DNA from 2 places in the Clostridium nitrophenolicum genome. Region 1 is predicted to be linked to the other one. Evidence: a T-box and tRNA genes for the amino acid it is inferred to sense, from the RefSeq annotation. Region 1 holds a T-box; the other holds one or more tRNA genes.
What was found. A T-box is a leader RNA that pairs with one kind of tRNA and senses whether it is charged. The one in region 1 lies ahead of ACZ5N4_RS25795 (glycine--tRNA ligase), so its partner is inferred to be a tRNA-Gly.
Positions count from the first base shown of each region.

Region 2: it encodes a tRNA-Gly, which carries the amino acid that the T-box ahead of ACZ5N4_RS25795 (glycine--tRNA ligase) is inferred to sense. The anticodon was not compared.

Region 1 covers NZ_AP042469.1:5,438,300-5,441,731, reverse strand. Annotated here, with positions in the region: gene lysS (lysine--tRNA ligase) at 1-1,239, shown strand, start outside; tRNA gene ACZ5N4_RS25800 (tRNA-Asn) at 1,390-1,464, shown strand; T-box leader at 1,605-1,771, shown strand; gene ACZ5N4_RS25795 (glycine--tRNA ligase) at 2,052-3,432, shown strand, end outside.
Region 2 covers NZ_AP042469.1:1,958,623-1,962,054, forward strand. Annotated here, with positions in the region: gene ACZ5N4_RS09110 (ROK family protein) at 1-287, shown strand, start outside; gene ACZ5N4_RS09115 (D-sedoheptulose-7-phosphate isomerase) at 301-939, shown strand; gene ACZ5N4_RS09120 (flavodoxin family protein) at 1,229-1,771, shown strand; tRNA gene ACZ5N4_RS09125 (tRNA-Gly) at 2,075-2,148, shown strand; gene ACZ5N4_RS09130 (YitT family protein) at 2,494-3,225, shown strand.

The DNA of each region.
Region 1 (3,432 bases):
CAGCTATACATAAAAATAGACGATGTTGGTGAAGTGAAACTTAAGGAGTATAAAACTTTTGACATAGGTGATTTTGTATCAATAACAGGAACTGTATTTAGAACTAAAACTGGAGAAGTGTCTCTGCATATTAGAGATTTCCAATTAATTTCAAAGTCATTAAAACCACTTCCAGAAAAGTGGCATGGATTAAAGGACCCAGATTTAAGATACAGACAAAGATATGTTGATCTAATAATTAACCAGGATGTAAGAGATACATTTATGAAAAGAACTGCTATAATAAAAGCTATAAGAGAGTTTTTAGATAATAGAGATTATTTAGAAGTTGAAACTCCAGTACTTTCACCTATAGCGGGAGGAGCTGCTGCTAGACCGTTTGTAACTCACCATAATGCTTTAGATATAGATATGTACTTAAGAATAGCTACAGAACTTTATTTAAAGAGACTTATTGTTGGTGGATTTGAAAAAGTATATGAGATAGGCAAAAACTTTAGAAACGAAGGAATAAGTGTAAGACATAATCCAGAGTTTACAATGATAGAGTTATATGAAGCTTTTGCAGACTATAATGATATGATGGAAATCACTGAAAATATGATGGCATATGTATGTGAAAAAGTTTTAGGAACTACAAAAGTTACATATGAAGGAACAGAAATAGATTTTACTCCGCCTTGGAGAAGAGTTACTATGGTAGATGCTGTAAAAGAGTATGCAGGCATAGATTTTAATGAAATAAAAACAGATGAAGAGGCAAGAGAAATTGCAAAAGAAAAACATCTTGAATTTAAGAAAGAATTAAAGGAATGTACAAAGGGAGATATTTTAATTGCGTTATTTGAAGAATTCTGTGAACATAAATTGATACAACCTACTTTTGTATGCGATTATCCAGTAGAAAATTCACCTCTTACTAAAAAGAAAAGAGGAAATCAAGATTTTACTGAAAGATTTGAAGGGTTCATATACGGAAGAGAAGTATGTAATGCTTATTCAGAATTAAATGATCCTATAGTTCAGAAAGACAGATTTGTTCAACAGCTTAGAGAAAGAGAACTTGGAGATGATGAGGCTTATATGATGGATGATGATTTTATAAATTCATTGGAAATAGGTATGCCTCCAACAGGTGGACTTGGTATAGGAGTAGATAGAATGATAATGTTCCTTACAGACTCACCTTCTATAAGAGACGTTATATTATTCCCAACAATGAAACCAACTCAACAATAACTAAGTTAACTAAGTCGACAGCTTCTAGCAAGCTGTCGATTTTTGATTTAGAAATTATAAAATTAGATAAAAATAGGTGGAAAATATAAAAAAGTGAAAATAACTGTTGACTTTTTTTGAATGCTTGATATAATAATAAATGTAAGTCGTTCCGCGATAGCTCAATGGTGGAGCATTCGGCTGTTAACCGAAGGGTTGAAGGTTCGAATCCTTTTCGCGGAGCCATTTTTATTTTTTGTAATAAAAATGTATAAATATTGATCTAATGGATATAGTAAATTATATTAAAGTAGAAAAATTTTAATGGATAACGTTGACAATACTAAATTATTGCTATATTATATATATTAATATAAACAATATTATAATTCACAATGATAAAGAAGAGTAATAGTAATCATCTTAAAAGAGAGGTTGTGGGTGCTGTAAACAACCAAGATTTTGCTATGAAGGGAGCTTTTGAGTGAGGTTTATGAAAGCAGGGCATTTGCCAAAAAGGGTGGAACCGCGGAAAATAATTTTCGTCCCTTTATGGTGAGGCTTTATTTTTTTACCATAAAGTAATAAATATCTTGCTATGATGAAGAAGAGTAGTGATAAATTGCCTTAAAAGAGAGGTTGTGGTTGGTGTAAACAACTAAGGTTTTGTCTATGAAGGGAACTTCAGAGCAAGGAGATGAAAGCAGGGCATTTGCCAAGAAGGGTGGAACCGCGGAAAACTATTTTCGTCCCTTCGTGGTAGGCCTTTTTTTTATATAATTATGTTTAAAATTATTAATTAATATAAAAATAAAAATTAGGAGGTAATATTTATGGCATTTGAAAAAACTATGGAAAAAGTAGTAGCTTTGGCTAAAAACAGAGGTTATGTTTATCCTGGATCAGAGATATACGGAGGATTAGCAAACACTTGGGACTATGGTCCTTTAGGCGTAGAATTAAAAAACAATGTTAAAAAAGCTTGGTGGCAAAAGTTTATACATGAAAGTGAATACAATGTTGGAATAGATTGTGCTATTTTAATGAATAAGGACGTATGGGTTGCATCAGGTCACGTTGGAAATTTCTCAGATCCTCTTATGGATTGTAAAGAATGTAAAGCTAGATTTAGAGCAGATAAAATAGTAGAAGAGCATATGACGAATCAAGGTATAGAAAAAGCTAGTGCTGATGGATGGAGTAATGAGAAGCTAAAGGGTTATATAGATGAAAATAATATAGTGTGTCCTAGCTGCGGGAAAAAGAATTTTACAGACATAAGAAAGTTTAATTTAATGTTTAAAACATTCCAGGGAGTAACAGAGGATTCTAAAGCAGAAATATTTTTAAGACCAGAAACTGCACAAGGTATATTCGTTAACTTTAAAAATGTACAAAGAACTTCAAGGAAAAAGGTACCATTTGGTATAGGACAAATAGGTAAGTCTTTTAGAAATGAAATAACTCCAGGTAATTTTACTTTCAGAACTAGAGAGTTCGAACAGATGGAATTAGAATTTTTCTGTAAGCCAGGTACTGATTTAGAATGGCATAGCTATTGGAAAGAATATTGCTGGAACTTCCTTTTAAATCTTGGAATTAAAGAAGAAAGTATAAGATTTAGAGATCATGAACAAGATGAACTATCACATTATAGTAATGCAACATCTGATATAGAATATAGATTCCCGTTTGGTTGGGGAGAACTATGGGGCATAGCAGATAGAACTGACTACGATTTAAAGCAACATCAAGAGCATTCAGGAAAAGATATGTCATATCTTGATCCTACTACCAATGAAAGATATGTGCCATATTGTATCGAACCTTCAGTAGGTGCAGATAGAGTCGTATTGGCATTTTTAGTAGATGCCTATGATGAAGAGGAGTTAGAGGATGGAGATGTTAGAACAGTATTACATTTACACCCAGCAATTGCTCCATTTAAAGCGGCAATACTTCCGTTGACTAAAAAACTTTCTGAAAAATCATCAGAATTATATAGTAAATTACAAAAAGAGTTTAATGTTGATTATGATGAAGCAGGCAGTATAGGAAAGAGATATAGAAGACAGGATGAGGCTGGAACCCCTTACTGTATAACAGTAGATTTTGATACTTTAGAAGATGATACTGTAACAATAAGAGACAGAGATACTATGCAGCAGTTCAGAATAAAGATAGATGAAATAAGAGACTTTATAAAAGGTAAAA
Region 2 (3,432 bases), 2.3 Mb from region 1:
TTGCTGCTCAAAATGGCGATAAGGTAGCAATAGATATTTTAAAAACAAGCGGAAGGTATTTAGGCATGGGTTTATCAATCATCATTGATATATTAAATCCTGAAAAAATTATAATAGGAAGTATATTTACTAGATGCAGAGAGTTTTTACAGCCTACAGCAGAAGAAATTATAAAAAAGGAAGCATTAGAGTTATCTTATAAAAACTGCAGTATTTTACCTTCAAGTTTAGGTGAAAGTATTGGAGATTATGCCTGCTTGTCAGTGGCATTAGGAGAAAATTATTAGAGGAGCTTTAAGTATGAGGAACGTGAAAAAGGTTTTGGATAATCTAATGAAAAACTATCCTCTATTAGAAGTATGTTCAGAAGATATATGTAAAGCATATGAAGAGATTTATGAATGTTATAAAAAAGAAGGAAAAATTCTTGTTTGTGGTAATGGTGGCAGTGCTGCAGATTCAGAACATATAGTAGCAGAATTAATGAAAAGTTTTATGCTAAAGAGAGAACTTCCTAAAGATATTAAAGAAAAACTGATAAATACAGAGAATGAAGCAGGAATAATTTTGGCCAATAGACTGCAGTGTGCACTTCCAGCCATTGATTTAACGGCACAATCAGCTTTGTGTACTGCTTTTTCAAATGATGTGCACCCAGACTTAATATATGCCCAGCAAGTATTAGGCTATGGGAAAAGTTCTGATTTATTTATAGCGATAAGTACTTCTGGAAACTCAAAAAATGTTATATATGCTATTTATACAGCAAAAGCTTTAGGTATAAAAACTCTAGGCTTAACTGGAAAGTCAGGAGGAAAAATGGTAGAGCTTTGTGATGTTACAATAAGAGCACCTAAAGAACTTACCTTTGAAGTTCAGGAACTTCATCTTCCAATTTATCATGCACTTTGCCAGATGGTTGAAATGTCATTCTTCTAAAAATAGATTTCACAATATCTTGTAAAAATCTCTTAGTAAAAATACTAGGAGATTTTTGTCCTATAATAAGGGCATCCATATCTAATTGGAGGACGGACGGTAAGGATATTAAAGCTTCATCTGAAGTATTAAATGAAGCATTTGCAAAGTTTTATAATAGTAAGAACTAGGTTAAAAGCTAAGATAATAGTTTCCTAAAAGATAGTATATATCATAAAAGTACGTACTATTATTGTGAATTGTTTGCAATTATAATAATAGTATCTAGTTTATCAAGGGGGATGGTAAAATGAAGATTTTTTCAGTTTTAGGAAGTCCAAATAAAAACCGAAATACAGCAACTCTATTGGCCCAATTTTTGAAGGGTGTGCAAGAAAATCACAGTAGCGTAGAATACTCTAATGTATTTCTTCAGGAGAAAAACATTAGTGGATGCAGTGCATGTAATAGCTGTAGAAAGGCATTAGATACCTGTGTTATAAAGGATGACATGCATCCACTATATGAGGAAATAAAAAGTTCAAACATAATTATTTTAGCTACACCAGTGTATTGGTGGAATATGACAGCACAACTAAAAACTTTTATAGATAGGTTATATGCCCTTAAATCAGAAGACTTTAAGGACAAGGAAGTAGTATTATTAATGACTCATGAAGGAACAGAAGAAGATTCAGGTGCTAAGGTTGTTGAAAGTAGTTTGGAGCAGATGTCAGAGTACTTAGGGCTAAAATTTACTCGAAAGTATGGAGTATCTACAGGAGAATTGGCTGTATCTGATAACAAAGAAGCCTTAGATAAAGCTTATAATATGGGAAAGAATCTAATATAACTGATTCTCTTTTGTTATAATAAATTCAAAAGGATTGTTCATAATGCGAAAATATGTATTATGAACAACCCCTTTTCAACATATAGCTAAAATTGCTATATACAATAGAACTTATAGTTTTATAAAGCGATTACTTTTAATTCATCTGAGACAGAATACAATAAATCTTATATTATTTTTGGTACTATTTAATTAAACTATGCTGAATTTAAAATGAGGGTAAGAGTACAGGCCATATGTGTTTTGACAAAAAAGTAAAAATAAGCTATAATATATGTAATATTAATTTAACAGTTTATATATGCGGGTGTAACTCAATGGCAGAGTGCTAGCTTCCCAAGCTAGTTACGAGGGTTCGATTCCCTTCACCCGCTCCATTAAAAATTATTATCGAATATTTATATAAAGATATAAACAAGAATTCTGAAGCATTTATGGTAAATGCTTTTTTTTATTAATGCTACTAGATTGTGATTTTATTAAAAGAATTATTTCTTAGAATGTATTATGTAATAAGGGGCTGTCTCAAAATGATTAAAAAAATCATTATAAGAGGCAGCTCTTTTTATATTTAATTTCAGTTCATATATAATAACTAGCTTTATGTAACATAATATATTTAATTAAATAAGTAACTTTATTTGGAATGTGCAGTAATTATAGTGCATTTCTATAATTAAGTTGAAAATTCAATTCGCAATGTCACTTAATGGGGAGGTAAAATGGATACTAAATTTTTAAACAAAGATAACATTATAGACTTTTTATATATCATATTTGGAAGTTTTTTGGCTTCCATTGGTGTAAATATGTTTTTAATTCACGCTAAACTTTTAAGTGGAGGAGTTACTGGGCTAGCGCTCATAGTTCAATATTTATTTAAAATTGAAGCAGGGTATATAATTCTTTTATCAAATATCCCATTATTTATATTAAGCTTAAAAAGATTAGATAAAAAGTTTACTATATATTCTTTAGTGGGAACGTTATCTTTTTCTTTATCACTTGTATTAACACATTCTATATCTAATATTTTAAATATAAACGATAAATTACTTTATTGCTTATATGGAGGCGTTATTAATGGAATTGGTTTTGGATTAGTTTTTACACATAGGGGATCTACAGGTGGATTTGATATAGTAACTATGATAATTAGAAAAAAACGCTCTAATCTTAATATAGGTACAATATCCTTTATTATAAATTTAATAATTGTTAGTATCAGTGCTTTTATATTCGGACTTCCTAGTGCCTTATATACACTAATAGCAATGTATATAACATCTTTTGTTATGGATAATGTAGTTAAAGGATTACGTCAAACTAAATCAGTATTTATTATTACAGAAAAGGAAGAAGAGGTATCTAAACTTATAATGATGAATTTACATAGAGGAGTTACTTATCTTTATGGTGAAGGAGCTTATACAAAAGAACATAGTTGTTTATAATGAATATATATTTTGTACCACAAAGTCAAAACCTTATAAAATAAGGCTTTTTTTATTTTATAAGCAAAATTTAAAATGGTACAGTTTTTAAAAAAATATTTTAATTCTGACCCTTAGCAGGAATTAACGCTCTTGCATTTTTTTATCTTAAAAGATACAATAAAGTTATTATGAATTTAAAAGTGTACTACTTTTCAGGAAGGAGAC